DNA from 2 places in the Intestinimonas butyriciproducens genome. Region 2 is predicted to be linked to the other one. Evidence: predicted binding sites of a transcription regulator. Region 2 holds the regulator's gene; the other holds the start of a gene.
What was found. The regulator LexA, encoded in region 2, represses DNA repair genes until DNA is damaged. The targets are predictions, from matches to a motif close to CNAACANNTGTTNG.
Positions count from the first base shown of each region.

Region 1: a site for LexA is predicted at 4,241-4,254, ahead of uvrB (excinuclease ABC subunit UvrB). Genes of this name have one in related genera too.

Region 1 is NZ_CP011524.1:556,331-564,021, reverse strand. Features, by position in the region: gene SRB521_RS02920 (ABC transporter ATP-binding protein) at 1-104, opposite strand, end outside; gene SRB521_RS02915 (FecCD family ABC transporter permease) at 101-1,180, opposite strand; gene SRB521_RS02910 (ABC transporter substrate-binding protein) at 1,182-2,294, opposite strand; cobalamin riboswitch at 2,474-2,594, opposite strand; gene pyrE (orotate phosphoribosyltransferase) at 2,785-3,462, shown strand; gene SRB521_RS02900 (JAB domain-containing protein) at 3,505-4,206, shown strand; gene uvrB (excinuclease ABC subunit UvrB) at 4,351-6,318, shown strand; gene SRB521_RS02890 (UvrB/UvrC motif-containing protein) at 6,421-6,558, shown strand; gene SRB521_RS02885 (UvrB/UvrC motif-containing protein) at 6,661-6,798, shown strand; gene SRB521_RS02880 (transposase) at 6,933-7,346, shown strand; gene SRB521_RS02875 (TIGR04076 family protein) at 7,343-7,642, shown strand; gene SRB521_RS02870 (hypothetical protein) at 7,657-7,691, shown strand, end outside.
Region 2 is NZ_CP011524.1:16,821-24,511, forward strand. Features, by position in the region: gene SRB521_RS00070 (right-handed parallel beta-helix repeat-containing protein) at 1-434, shown strand, start outside; gene gpr (GPR endopeptidase) at 427-1,332, opposite strand; gene rpsT (30S ribosomal protein S20) at 1,533-1,796, shown strand; gene SRB521_RS00085 (hypothetical protein) at 1,904-2,137, opposite strand; gene SRB521_RS00090 (methylated-DNA--[protein]-cysteine S-methyltransferase) at 2,137-2,607, opposite strand; gene SRB521_RS00095 (VOC family protein) at 2,647-3,090, opposite strand; gene lexA (transcriptional repressor LexA) at 3,092-3,703, opposite strand; gene SRB521_RS00105 (MarR family winged helix-turn-helix transcriptional regulator) at 3,897-4,370, shown strand; gene SRB521_RS00110 (ABC transporter ATP-binding protein) at 4,364-6,100, shown strand; gene SRB521_RS00115 (ABC transporter ATP-binding protein) at 6,100-7,691, shown strand, end outside.

The DNA of each region.
Region 1 (7,691 bases), 540 kb from region 2:
CCCAGCAGGGCGCAGAGGGAGCCGGAGGGCACCTCCAGGTCCACCCCCCGGAGCACCTGCCGCTGTTTGTAGCCGAAACACAGGCCCTGTATGGAGATCTTCACAGCACCCGCTCCTTCCGGTCCCGCAGGATGAGGTAGACGAACACCGGCACGCCGATGAAGGAGACCACGATCCCCACGGGGATGACCACCGGGGAGGCCACGGTCCGTCCCACCAGGTCGGCCAGGATGAGCAGACATCCGCCCAGCAGGGCGCTGACCGGGAAGAGGACCCGATGGTCCCCGCCCACCAGCAGACGGGCGATATGGGGGGCCACCAGACCCACGAAGCCGATGACCCCGGTGAAGCTGACCACGGTGGCGGCGATGAGGGTGATGAGCAGCCCGGAGACACAGCGCAGCCGCCCCACATTGACCCCCAGGGCCACGGCGCTCTCATCCCCGGTGGTGAGCAGATTATAGTGCCATGCCCGGGAGAAGAGGATGGGCAGGGAGACGCCCAGCACCGCCGCGGTGAACAGGATCTGGGGCCAGGTGGACTGGGACAGGCTCCCGAAGGTCCAGTTGACAATGGCGGTGAGCTGCTGCTCGTTGGCGATGTACTGCATCCCGGCGTTGAGCGCGGAGAAAAAGTAGTTCAGCGCGATACCCACCAGTACGATGGTGGTGCTCCCCAGCCCCTTGGCGGAGGAGATGCCGTACACCAGCGCGGCGCACAGGAAGGCCAGAACAAAGGCCCCGAACACGGTGGTGAGCTGGGTGGTGCCCATGAAATTGAGGCCGAAGACGATCACCACCGCCGCGCCCATAGCGGCGGCGTTGGAAAGGCCGGTGGTGAAGGGGCTGGCCATAGTGTTGCCCGTGATGGCCTGCATTACCAGTCCGCTCACTGCCAGCCCGATCCCCGCCAGCAGCGCCATCACGATCCGGGGCAGCCGCAGGTGGAGCAGGACGGTGAGCTCCGTCCCGCTCAGGGGCCGGGCCTGGAGGGCGAGGGAGGGGAAGGCCGTGGCCAGCAGCCGGGCCGGGGTGACCTCCGCCACCCCGGCAAAGCAGCTCACCACGAAGGCCGCCAGCGTGGCCGCCGCCACCGCCGCGGCAAAGAGCGCCTTGAGCCGCCGGTAGCTCCTGATCTCCTCCCCCAGCGCGGGGCCGGGCGTTTCCACATACAGGGACATATCAGGGCAGGCGGTAGACGTGGCCCTCGATGGGGCCGACTTCCTGCATGGACATCCACTCGTCGAACACGGCGTCGGGGTCGATGTCCGCGCACTCGTCCGGATAGAGCCAGGTGGCGGTGTACAGGGCGCCGATGAGCTTGCCCAGGCCGCCGGCACAGAAGCCGGTGGTGCAGTAGAGGTTCTTGTTCTGGACGGCCTTCAGGTCGGACCAGCCGGGGCGGCTGACCATCTCGGCGGTTATCTCCTCATACATCTCCTGGGTGGGGGGCGTATACACGCCGGTATTCTTCAGGGCCGGGCCCGAGCTGGTCTTGATGATGAGGTCGGGGTCGGCCAGCAGGATGGCCTCGGGGTCGATGTCCTTGCCCGCCAGGCTCTCGTCGCCGAAAATGTTGATGGCCCCGGCGGAGACCAGCATGTTGTGCCAGCCGTCGTTGGAGGTGCCGGGGATGCAGGTGGTGTAGGGATCGCCGTACTCCCAGTAGACGGTCTTTTTCTCGGCCACGTTGGCCAGGCATGCGTCCAGCTTCTGCTGGTTCTCCTCATAGAACGCCCTGAGCTCGGCCGCCTTCTCCTCTACATCGAAGATCCGTCCCACGGCCTCGATCTGGTTGACCAGGTCCGCGTTGTCCCAGCCGGTGACCACCAGCACCTTGATGCCGAAGGGCTCCAGCATCTCCTGGTCCTGCTCATAGGTGCCGTTCTTAGGGGTGATGAGGACCTGAGCTCCCAGATCCACGATCTTCTCGTAGTTCAGCTCGCTCTGGCCCTTGCCGATCACGTTGTCAGGGTCGAACTGGCTCCAATAGACCCGGTCCTGGGCGGTATTGGTGTCCACGGCGATGACGCGGTCAATGGCGCCGCAGGCGCGGATCAGCTCGCTGTTGTAGCGGTTGGCCACCACGGCCCGCTCCACAGGCCAGGGGATCTCCACTTCACGGCCCAGGCCGTCCACCACCACCTTCGTGGTGGGCTCTTCGGCGTCGGGCGTGGCGGTGGGCGCTGTGGTCCCGGTGGGTGCGGGGGTGCTCTGGGCCTCCTGGCCGCCGCAGCCGGCCAGGAGGGAAAGGCTGAGGGTCAGCGCCAGGAACAGGGCGAGGGTTCGTTTCATGTCGGTTCTCCTTCTCTGTTTTAAAATATGTAAGGCCACAGGGCGCGTTCCCGCGTCCCGCAGCGGCTTACAGGCAAAAAAAGATTTCCTGTCGGCACAGCAGCGACAGGAAATCTCGGGCATAAAAAATTCCGTCCTCTGATGGTCCGTCAGATTACGACGCAAGGCATTCTGTCCAAGTATCCTGGCTCGGGTTCCCCGCCGCCGTGCGACTTCCCAGACCCCTCGGGTCCAGTGTCCTGACTGCACAGCGGCTCCCCCTTACAGTGGCGGCACCGCACCGGAATTACACCGGTTTCCATAAAACAGAAGCGTATATTTAATTCTATATTTTAGTATAAGCCTCCTTCCGTGGTCTGTCAAGAAAAATTCCCGGCCCGGCCCCTTTCCGCGCGTCTTTTTCCACCCCACTTCCTCCTTGTGCGCCCCCTTCAATAGTGATATAATATTTCGACTGAAATCGAAACAAACTGGAAAGGGGCCAATGCTCATGTCTCACTCTTATAAGGAAGCGTTCATCACGTTCATGGTGCGCTCCGGCGTGCTCACCTTCGGCGACTTCACCACCAAATCCGGACGCAGGACCCCCTACTTCATCAACACCGGCAACTACAAGACCGGCGCCCAGGCCAGCCAGCTGGGGGACTACTACGCCGCCTGCATCCAGGAGCACTTCCCCGACGGGGTGGACTGCCTCTTCGGCCCCGCCTACAAGGGCATCCCCCTGGCGGTGGCGGCGGCCTCCTCCCTCTACCGGAACTACGGTCGGGACCTCCCCTACTGCTTCAACCGCAAGGAGGCCAAGGACCACGGCGAAGGCGGGGTCATGGTGGGCTACAAGCCCCAGGACGGCGACCGGGTGGCCATTGTGGAGGACGTGGTCACCGCCGGCACCGCCGTGCGGGAGTCCATCGCCCTTTTCCAGCAGGTGGCCGACGTGTCCATCCGGGCCCTCTTCGTCTCCGTGGACCGCATGGAGCGGGGCACCCGGGACTGCTCCACCCTGGACGAGCTCCGGGAGGATTACGGCATCACCGTCTGCCCCATCGTCACCGTCCGGGAGATCATCGCCTTCCTCCACAACCGGGAGGTGGACGGCAAGGTCTATATCGACGACGCCGTAAAGGCCCGCATGGAGGCCTACCTGGCGGAGTACGGGGCCCGTTGAGCGCCGGCGGCGGGCGGGGCCTTTCAGAAAGGGGGCGGCGGCGTGGGACTCCATGACGGACACCGCAAACGGCTCAAGGCCCAGTTTCTCTCCCACGGGGAGGATTTTCACGACCACCAGCTCCTGGAGCTTCTGCTGTGCTACGCCATCCCTCAGGGGGACGTGAACGAGCTCTCCCACGCCCTGCTGGAGCGGTTCGGCTCCCTGGCCGGCGTCATGGACGCCCTGCCCGAATCCCTCCGGCAGGTCCCCGGGGTGGGGGAGCACACCGCCGTCCTTCTCAAGCTGGTGCCCAAGCTGGCGGGGCGGTACGACCGGGACCGGGCCAGCCTGGGCACCGTCCTCAACTCCACCCGGGCCGCCGGGGAATTCCTGGCCCCCTATTTTCGCCAGGGCGCCCGGAACGAGATGGTCTATCTGGTGTGTATGGACGCCAAGCGCAAGGTGCTGGGCGTCCACAAGCTGGGCGAGGGCTCGGTGAACGCCGCCGACATCACCTCCCGCAAGGTGGTGGAGACCGCCCTGGCTCAAAATGCCACCACCGCCATCCTGGCCCATAACCACATCTCCGGCCTGGCCCTCCCATCCCAGGCCGACCTGAGCACCACCCGCAGACTCCGGGCCGTTCTCCGGGAGGTGGGGGTGGAGCTCTCCGACCACCTCATCTTCGCCGACGACGACATGGTCTCCCTCCGGGACAGCGGCCTGTTTGAGTGGTACGGGGCGGAGCCGCCGGATTTTTAATGGAAGGCCCTTGGGCTTCTTTTCCCCTTGCAATAGAACATTTGTTTTGATATAATATCGGACGGATGTACGATTTCCACCCCCTATGGAGGCGGCGGCAGGCCGCCCCTTTGGAATTTTACGCCTGTAAGGAGGTCTCTGCCCGTGCCTGATTTCAAAGTCGTCTCCCCCTATGAGCCCGCCGGGGACCAGCCCGAGGCCATCGCGGCCCTGGCCGCGGGCATCGAGAACGGGCTGAGCGAGCAGGCCCTGCTGGGCGTCACCGGCTCCGGCAAGACCTTCACCATGGCCAAGGTCATCGAGAAGGTCCAGAAGCCCACCCTGGTGCTGGCCCACAACAAGACGCTGGCCGCCCAGCTCTGCGCCGAGTTCAAGGAATTCTTCCCGGACAACGCCGTGGAATATTTCGTCAGCTACTACGACTACTATCAGCCCGAGGCCTATATCCCCCACACCGACACCTTCATCGAGAAGGACTCCGCCACCAACGATGAGATCGACCGGCTGCGTCTCTCCGCTACCGCCTCCCTCATCGAGCGGCGGGACGTCATCGTGGTCTCCTCCGTCTCCTGCATCTACGGCCTGGGCGAGCCGGACGACTATGCCAAGATGATGGTCCCCCTGCGGGTGGGCGCCGAGTTCCCCCGGGATGAGCTCCTCAGGCGCCTGGTGGAGATCCGCTACGAGCGCAACGACATCGCCTTTGAGAGGAACATGTTCCGGGTGCGGGGGGACACGGTAGAGGTCTGGCCCGCCTATTTCAAGGATACCGCCATCCGCATCGAGTACTTCGGCGACGAGATCGACCGCCTCAGCGAGATCAATGTGGTCACCGGCACCCCGGTCCGGCGGCTGGAGCACCTGCCCATCTTCCCCGCCAGCCACTACATCACCCCCAAGGAGAAGATGGACAAGGCCATCGGGGAGATCTACCGGGAGCTGGAGGAGCGGGTGGCCTTCTTTGAGTCCCGGAACATGCTGGTGGAGGCCCAGCGCATCAAGCAGCGCACCCTCTACGACATTGAGATGATGCAGGAGCTGGGCTATTGCTCCGGCATCGAGAACTACTCCCGCGTCATCGCCGGGCGGCCCGTGGGTTCCGCCCCCATGACCCTGATGGACTACTTCCCCAAAGATTTTCTCCTGTTCATCGACGAGTCCCATGTCACCCTGCCCCAGGTCCGGGCCATGTACAACGGGGACCGGGCCCGCAAGACCACCCTGGTGGACTACGGCTTCCGCCTCCCCTGCGCGTTTGACAACCGGCCGCTGAAATTTGAGGAATTCGAGCAGCGGGTCAACCAGGTGGTGTACGTCTCGGCCACGCCGGGGGAGTATGAGCGCACCCGGGCGGGGCAGATCGTGGAGCAGGTCATCCGCCCCACCGGACTGCTGGACCCCCGCATTGACGTGCGGCCCGTGGAGGGCCAGATCGACGATCTGATCGGCGAGATCAACGACCGGACGGCCCGGAAGGAGCGGGTGCTGGTCACCACCCTCACCAAAAAGATGGCGGAGGACCTGACCGCCTATCTGAAAAACGCCGGCATCAAGGTGCAGTATATGCACCACGATATCGACACCATCGAGCGGCAGGAGATCATCCGGGACCTGCGGCTGGGGACCTACGACGTGCTGGTGGGCATCAACCTCCTGCGGGAGGGCCTGGACCTGCCGGAGGTGAGCCTGGTGGCCATTCTGGACGCGGACAAGGAGGGCTTCCTCCGCAGCGAGACCTCCCTCATCCAGACCATCGGGCGGGCCGCCCGGAACGCCGACGGCCTTGTGGTCATGTACGCCGACAAGATGACTCCCTCCATGATGGCGGCCATCGGCGAGACCGAGCGGCGGCGGAAGAAGCAGGACGCCTATAACAGGGCCCGCGGCATCGTGCCCAGGACCATCATCAAATCCGTTCGGGACGTCATCGAGCTCTCCGCCGAAGAGGAGGAGACCGAGCAGCTCATGCGCCGCAAGACCAAGCTCTCCAAAAAGGAGCGGGACGCCGCCGTGGAAAAGCTGGAAAAGGAGATGCGGGAGGCCAGCAAGCGGCTGGAGTTCGAGTACGCCGCCGTCCTCCGCGACCGCATCATTGAGCTGAGGGGTCAGTAGCCTCCCGCAGCTCTTGGGGCCCCATCGCAGATGGGGCGGCGCGATAAGCGCCGCGCAAGCGTTTTCCCCGCAGGGGAAAACCTTGCCGCAGGGGCAATTTATTTGCCCCGAGGATGTGAGATCATTCGGGGTCCCCATGCGGCTTTGCCGCATGGGGCGATGCGGGAGGCCAGCAAGCGGCTGGAGTTCAAGTACGCCGCCGTCCTCCGCGACCGCATCATTGAGCTGAGGGGTCAGTAGCCTCCCGCAGCTCTTGGGGCCCCATCGCAGATGGGGCGGCGCGATAAGCGCCGCGCAAGCGTTTTCCCCGCAGGGGAAAACCTTGCCGCAGGGGCAATTTATTTGCCCCGAGGATGTGAGATCATTCGGGGTCCCCATGCGGCAAAGCCGCATGGGGCGATGCGGGAGGCCAGCAAGCGGCTGGAGTTCGAGTACGCCGCCGTCCTCCGCGACCGCATCATCGAGCTGAGATGGAAGTAATTTTATTTTGTGATTGGGACCACCGCATATAAAGAGGTGATAAAATGGGCCGGCTTCACAGGCTGCCAAACTATGACTATGGGCAGGAAGGCTGCTATTTTATCACTTTCTGTACCAAGAGAAGGGCCCCTATATTGTCCCGGATCGTGGGGCGCGACGACCCCGGCGCGCCATACCGCCCGGAACTTCTGCCGGCCGGCCGAATTTTGGACCGCTATCTCCAAATGATCCCCACTGCCTATCCGAATATCACCATGCACCATTCTGTGATCATGCCAAACCATGTCCATCTGCTCCTGTCCGTCGATGCGGGGGAACATACGGCCGAAGGCGCGCCGAGGTCGTCGCGCCCCACACAATTGGTGCCGCGCATGATCACCGCCCTCAAGCGCTTTACAAATCAGGACATGCAAAACGACCTCTGGCAGGGCGGCTTCCACGACCACATCATCCGCAGTGAGGCCGATTATCTGCGGATATGGGCATATATGGACCAAAACCCGGCCAAGTGGCGGGAGGACCGCTATCACGAGGAGGCGTATCCATGAAAAGGCCGAGAATCCGGATCACGCTGATCGACAGGAAGGGTCCCTGCGGCTGCCACAGGGGGCACAAGGTGGGGGACAGCTTCGACTTTGACACGGAACGGGGACAACTGTGCCCCATGGCCATGCACGTGGCCTTCCCCTATGTGGACATCCTGCGCTACGGCGGCGCGCTCCCCGGCCAGGAACCGGGTACCGCCGTATTCGCCTGCCCGGATGTGGACACCCTGAATATATTCCGGATCGAACGTACGGACCCCCTGGACGCCCCCGCCGACGGAGGCGTATCCTCGAGCTGAAAGGAGCGTGTGTGATGTCCAGATGGAGGGCCATCCCCCTGTTTCAGAG
Region 2 (7,691 bases):
GCAACTGTGTGGAGCTGGAGAACTGCCGGGATGTCAACCTCCTCGAACTCACGCTGGATGGGAGTGGGGCCTATGGCCTGTGCGCCATTAACTGCCGGAATGTGGGCCTGTACAGCAGCGTCATCCAGAACTGCACTTATGGAGCGGTCAGTCTGTGGGATTCCAAGGACATAGAGCTTTTGAACTGCCGCATCCGCGACTGTACCGGGTGTTTCCACCTGCTGGAGGTCTGTAATACCTCCGATGTCCGTCTGTGGGAGTGCTACGCTATTGAGGGAAACTCCGCCGGTACTCTGGTAGAGAGTACTTACGGGAGTCAAAACGTGGTGTTTGACCGCTGCCATTTCGGAGAAAACGACTTTGGAGGGATAAACGGCTATGGCTGGCAGAGCTCCGGCGGCGCAGTGTTTGTGGACTGCACCGGGCTCAGCTGAGGAAGAGCTCCACATCCTCCACAGTAAGGCCGCTTTGCAGGGCTAGATTGATCCCGAATCCGATGACCTTGGCCATGTCGGAGACCCTCTGATCGATATCCCGGGGCGTTACCATAAGGCTGCCGCCCTCCCCCGCCAGCGCGGCGGGGTCCAGCTCTCCCTTTCCGGCCTCCTCCAGAATATCGGCGGCCAGGGTGGCCCCGTCCACCACGGTGGGGACGCCGATGGCGATGACCGGAACGCCCAGGGTCTCCCGGTTCAGCGCCGCCCTGTGATTGCCCACGCCGGAGCCGGGGACGATACCCGTGTCGGCAAGCTGTACGGTGGTGCAGACCCGCTTGAGGCTGCGGGAGGCAAGGGCGTCCACCGCGATCACACAGGCGGGATGGATCCGTTCCGTCACCGCCCTTACCAGTTCACCGCTCTCCACGCCGGTGGTGCCCAGCACCCCGGCCGCCAGGGCGGCCACAGGGCGGAAAGCCCCGAAGTGCTCCGGCACCTGCTCCACCAAGTGGCGGGTGACCATCGTGTGGTCCGCCGCGCCTGGCCCCACCGCGTCGGGTGTGATGGCCCGGTTGCCCAGACCCACCACCAGAGCTGGAGCACCCTGGGGCAGCTTCAAAAGGCCGGAGAGCTCCCCGGCCAGCGCCCTGGCCGCGCGGGGAAAGGCGTCCTCCTCCCGCCTGGCCAGAGCGGAAAGATCCAGCGTAATATAGGTCCCCTGCGGTTTTCCCAAGGCCTGGACGCCGGCTTCATTGAGGATCTCCACCCGGGTCACCGGATAGCCCTCCCGCTCTTCCTCCCTCGCCCGCACGCCCTCCAGTTCCGTCTCGGCCTCCGCCGACTCGCTCCACAGCTCTCTGGCCTCCAAAGCCAGGTCCGTCCGCCGTTTCAGCATAGCAGCCCATCCCCCTTCAACGCAAGATATAGTAGTATCCTGCAAATTTACTTCTATTTTTAGCGTATGGGAGACAGATATTCAAAAATCGCAGAAAAAGTGAAAAAATAGGTTGCAATTTTCGGCTCGGGCTGGTAAAATAGATACCTGCACGGGCAGGACCCGTGAAATTTGAGATACCATCGGAGGAGGTGTTTGGTTTGCCGAATATCAAGTCTGCCAAGAAGCGCGTACTGGTCAACGAGACCAAGGCGGCCCGGAACAAGGCGGCCAAGTCTGCGCTGAAGACCCAGATCAAGAAGTTTGACGCCGTGGTGGCCGAAGGCAACCGCAGCGAGGCCGATAGCGTCTATAAGACCACGGTCAAGGCCATCGACAAGGCTGCTGCTAAGGGCCTGCTGCACAAGAACAACGCGGCCAACAAGAAGAGCGCCATGACCATCAAGCTGAACAAGCTGGCCTGAGTGGAACTTCTGCAAAACAAACCGCCTGCGAAAGCAGGCGGTTTTTGTGTCCCGAGACAGAAAGAAAAAGCCGCCCGAATGTAAATTCCGGGCGGCTTTTGTTTCTATCAGGTCTCGCGTTCCGTTCTGGTTAGGCACTCCAGTAGTCTGACCATCAGGGGAAGGTAGGTCCCCACAAAGAGGAAGGAGCCCAAGAGGGCTGCGGGCTTTTTCCATCGAAAGGGAACGCTTAGTCCCAAAAGGGTCCCCATGGCCAGGAGACAGACCTTCAGGGCGGCCATGTCCTCCAGATCCATATCCCTGAGCATGAGCCGCCCTGCGGCACACCAGTTTTTCAACATCAGGGGCACTCCTTTCCACGCTCCAGTTTCAATAGGGAACGTTTTAATTCCAGGCCGCCGGCATAGCCGGTCAGGGTCCCGTCCGCACCCACCACCCGGTGGCAGGGAATAAAAATGGGGATGGGATTGCGGTGGTTGGCCTGTCCTACGGCCCGGACCGCCTTTGGGCTTCCCACAGCCGCCGCGATCTGCCCATAGGTCCGGGTCTCACCAAAGGGGATGGCCTCCAGGGCACGCCAGACCTGCCGCTGAAAGGGCGTGCCTCCCTCCGGGGCCAGGGAGAGGGAAAAGGCTGTGTGGCGGCCCGCCAAATACTCCAGTAGCTGCCGCCGCGCCTCTGAGAGCACGGGCGTTTCGTGCTCCGCGATGCGGGGCGTCGGATCACCGGGCAGATACAGCCGGATGATATGGCCGGCTTCTCCACCGAGAAAAAAGGTCCCCAAGCGGCTGGGGACGGAGAGCAGCTCCACAGGAAACGACCTCCTTTCCACAGGGCAAAACAAGACATCTCACAAAAAGTAACGTTTCCGGGCGAAGTGGACGATTTCCAGTTCGATCCCCTCGGTGTCATAAAAAAAGAAAGCGTAGTAATCCGGGGTATATTCTGGGTAACACTTGGGTGGGATCCGAATCCGCACGCCGGGAATGGCGCGGACCTGTGCAAAGAGACGGTCCACCTCCTCCCTGCTGTCGGCGGCAAAGGCCAGATGGTGCAAGGCTCCTGGTTTCCGGCGGCAGACGCCCTCTCCCGCCAGCTCAGGACGGGGACTGACGAGACCCAGGCTGAAATCAGCGGTGGCGTAATCGATCTCCGTGTGATCGAAATCCGAAAAATCTCCCCGGCCCTTATGCCTCAGATCAAAACCCAGCAGGGGCAGCAGCGCGTCGTAAAACCGCTCCGCCTGGGACAGATCGGAGACCGTGAGCTCCACATGGTCGATGTGGGGACGCATATCAGTCGTACCGCCGGATTACGGCCACCACCTTGCCCAAAAGCTGGGCCCCATCGCCGTCAATGGGCTGGTACTCCGGATTCTCCGGCATGAGCCAGACATGTCCGTCCTTCCGGCGCAGGGTCTTGACCGTAGCCTCATCCTCAAAAAGGGCCACCACGATCTCACCGTTTCGGAAGTGCTCCTGCTGGTGGACGACGACGTAGTCTCCGGGCAAAATGCCCGCGTACAGCATGGACTCACCGCGGACCCGCAGGGCGAAATGCTCTCCGGTCAGGCCGCCGGTGTCAAAGGCGAGATAGTCCTCGATGCACTGTTCGGCCAGAATGGGCGACCCGGCGGCCACATTCCCCACCACTGGTACCCGGTCGGCGGGGGGATCGGCCTCCGACGGCGGAAAGCCGCCCGCCACCGTGATGGCCCGGGTTTTTCCCTCCGCCTTGGTGATGAGGCCCGCCGCCTCCAGCCCCTTCAGATGGAAGTGGACTGTGGAGGGGGATTTGAGCCCCACATGTTCGCCGATCTCCCGGACAGAGGGGGGATAGCCGTGATCCCGCTGAAAGGAGATGATATAGTCGTAGATTTGCCGCTGCTTTTCCGTCAGCGCCTTCATGGCGGCCCCTCCCTTGTATGGATTTCTTGTATCATACCACACAACACACAAAAAGTCAAACAAGCGTTCTAAGAAATTTGGGGGATGCTGTTCACAGAAACTTCATTGACATTGCAGAGCACTCGTATTACAATATGTAAACATGCTAATCATAAGTAGGCTAACTATTTAAAAAAGAAGGAGGGTCTTTTCTATGGAGATGCGGGAAAACATGCCCGGCATTCTCTTTCAATCTGTAGAACGGGCCAGGAAGCAGGCCATTCAAACGGAATTGTCACGCAGGGGGTTGGGGACACTAGGACAGCCCATGATTCTGTTCCTGCTCAAGGACAAGGGGCGGGAGGGCCGGATTGCAGCCCAGAAAGAGCTCTCCGACGCCATGCATGTCTCCCCCGCCACGGTGGCCGTCTCCCTCAAGTCCCTGGAGCGGGAGGGCTATGTGGAAAAGCTGGCCGACGAGACCGACCAGCGCCGGAAGGCGGTGCGGCTCACCCCCAAGGGAGAGGCCGCCATCCAGAGGTGCGTCCAGGTCTTTGAGGCGGTGGACCAGAGCATGTTCGAGGGCTTTCGCCCCGAGGAGACGCGGCAGGCCTGCGGCTATCTCATGCGGATGCTCCACAATCTGCGGGGGGATCTTCCACCGGAAAGGATGAACTGTCAATGCTGAAAAAATTTCTTCCCTATCTGGGAGAATACAAAAAGTACGCCGTGCTCACACCCCTTCTCATGGTGCTGGAGGTACTCTGTGAGCTGGCGCTGCCCCGGTTTATGGCCAACATCGTGGATGTGGGAATTCCGGGCAACGACCTCTCCTACATTTTAAAGATGGGCGGCATCATGCTGGTGCTGGCCGTGGGCAGCATGCTCTGCGGCATGTTCGGCGCCAAGCTGGCCGCCGTGGCGGGCCAGGGCTTTGGCGCCAATCTGCGCCGGGGCATTTATAACAAGGTACAGGAGTTTTCCTTCGCGGACATCGACCACTTCTCCTCCGCCTCCCTCATCACCCGGATCACCAACGATGTCAATGCCATCCAGATGATGGTCACCATGGCGCTGCGGATGCTGGTCCGAGCCCCCGTGATGCTGGTGGCCGCCCTGGCCGTGTCCATCAGCATCAACGCCCGGCTGGCCATGGTCATGCTGGTGGCCATCCCCTTGCTGGTGATCGCTATCGGCGTGCTCATGAGTATGTGCAACCACCTTTTCCAGGTCCTTCAGACCCGCATCGACGCCCTGAACGGCACCGTGCAGGAGAATCTGGTGGGGGTCCGGGTGGTGAAGGCCTTTGTCCGGGCGGGCTACGAGAAGACCAAATTTAAAAAATCCAACGACGACCTGACCAAGGCCGCCATCAATGTGGATATGCGAGTCATCGCCATGATGCCCATCATGATGATCGCCCTCAACGGCGCCACCGCCGCCGTGCTCTACCTGGGCGGCTCCACTGTGATGTCCGGCGGCATGCTCATCGGCGACCTCTCCTCCTTTATCACCTATATCTTCCAGATTCTGATGAGCGTCATGATGCTGGGAATGAGTCTGCTGCAGCTCTCCCGCGCCATTGCCTGCGCCCGCCGAATCGACGAGGTGCTGGAGACCGAGCCCTCCATTGAGGACGGCTCCTGCGGCGCCGACACGCTGCCTGCGCCCAAGGGCCAGGTGGAATTCCGCCATGTGGACTTCAAGTACCAGGCCGGGGGCACCGGGGAGAATGTTCTCACCGACATCGACTTCACCGTCCGCCCCGGCGAGTTCCTGGCTGTGGTGGGCGGTACCGGTACCGGAAAGTCCTCTCTGGTGAACCTGATCCCCCGGTTTTACGACGTCACCGACGGCGCTGTCCTGGTGGACGGGGTGGACGTGCGTGACTATCCCCTGGATGAGCTCCGCGCCCGCATCGGCATGGTGCTTCAGAACAACGTCCTCTTCACGGGCACCATCCGCGAGAATCTGCTGTGGGGCCGCCCGGACGCCACTGAGGAGGAGATGATCCAGGCCGCCAAGAATGCCCAGGCCTACGATTTCGTCATGGCGCTGCCCGACGGCTTCGACACCCAGATGAGCCAGGGCGGCACCAATGTCTCCGGCGGCCAAAAGCAGCGGCTGTGTATTGCACGGGCCATGCTCCGGCACCCGGCCATCCTTATCCTGGACGACTCCACCTCTGCCGTGGATACCGCCACGGACGCCAAGATTCGGCAGTCCTTCAAGGAAAACCTGGCCGGCACCACGGTTATTATCATCGCCCAGCGCATCAGCTCGGTCCAGTCTGCCGACCGCATTCTGGTGTTGGACGACGGCCATATCAGCGACATCGGGACCCATGACGAGCTCATGGCCCGCAACGAAATCTATCAGGAGATCTACCAGTCTCAGCAGGAAGGAGTGCAGGAATAATGGCGCAGCAGCGTGGTCCCGGTGGCCCTGGCCAGAACCGGGGCGGCTTCCAGAAGCCGAAAAATCTGAGAAAGACCGTCTCCCGCCTGATGAGCTATCTGGCCCGGCGGAAGTGGCCGCTCCTCATCGTCCTTTTGTGTCTGCTGGGCTCAGTGGTCACCAACATTGCGGGTTCCAGCTTCATCAACCTGGTCATCATCAACAACATTGCCGCGGGCAGCTATACCGGCGTGTCTAGTTTAGCGGCCGATGTGGGCAAGCTCATCTCCATCTATGCCGTGGGCTGGGTGGCCACTTACGGGCAGTCGGCCATCATGGTCCAACTGGCCCAGAGGGGCACCAACCGCCTGCGGAAGGATCTATTCGACCATTTGCAGACCCTGCCCCTATCCTACTTTGACCGCCACCCCCATGGAGAGCTCATGAGCCGCTTCACCAACGACGCGGACAATGTGCAGCTCGCCCTGGAACAGAGCGTGGTCTCCCTCCTCTCCAGCGTACTCATGTTTGTGGGCATCGTGGTGGTGATGCTGGTGGTGAGCCCACTGCTTTTCCTGGTGTCCGTGGTCACTCTGGGGAGCACCTTCGTGGTGTTCAAGGTCTTCGGCGGCCGCAGCCGGAGGTATTATCAGAAGCAGCAGGCCGACCTGGGCGCCGTCAACGGAAATATCCAGGAGACCATTGAAGGGCTGAAGGTGGTCAAGGCCTTCACCCACGAGGAGCAGGCCAAGACGCTCTTTGCACGGCTCAATGAGAATTACCGCGCCTCCGCCACCGCGGCCAACTTTTACTCCACCGCCATCATGCCCATCGCCATGAACATCATGAACATCGGCTATGCCCTGACCGCCGCCTTCGGCGGAGTGCTGTCCATCGCCATGGGTCTGCCGCTGGGCTCCTTCACCCTCTACCTCAATTATTGCCGGCAGGTGGGCCAGCCCATGAATCAGATCTCTCAGCAGCTCACCACCATTCTCTCCGCACTGGCGGGCGCCGAGCGGATCTTCGAGTGTATGGACGAGACCCCGGAGACCGACGAGGGCTTTGTGACCCTGGTCCCCGTGGTCCGGGACAGCGAGGGCCGGATGACGCCCGCGCCCCAGGGCGCCCATGTCCATGACTGGGCCTGGAAGGTGCCGGAGAATCCCCGCTTTGTTCTGGTCTGCGCAAGCAAGGATGCGCATGACGAACTGGTGGAGTGTGGGGAGGACGTGCCCGGCCACCTGTGGGCGTGGAAATACGTCAATAAGGACGATCCCGCCTTCGGGCTCCACCGCATCCGCGGCGATGTACAGCGGGAGGAGGGCTATGTGCTGGCTCAGCTCACCGGGGCGGTGCGCTTCCAGCATGTGGACTTCTCCTATGTGCCGGGCAAGCAGATCCTCCACGATGTGACCGTCTTTGCAAACCCCGGGCAGAAGATCGCCTTTGTGGGCTCCACCGGCGCGGGCAAGACCACCATCACCAATCTGGTCAACCGCTTTTATGAGATCCAGGACGGCGTCATTACCTATGGCGGCATCGACGTCAAGGCCATCCAAAAGGATGATCTGCGCCGCTCCCTGGGCGTGGTGCTCCAGGATACCCACCT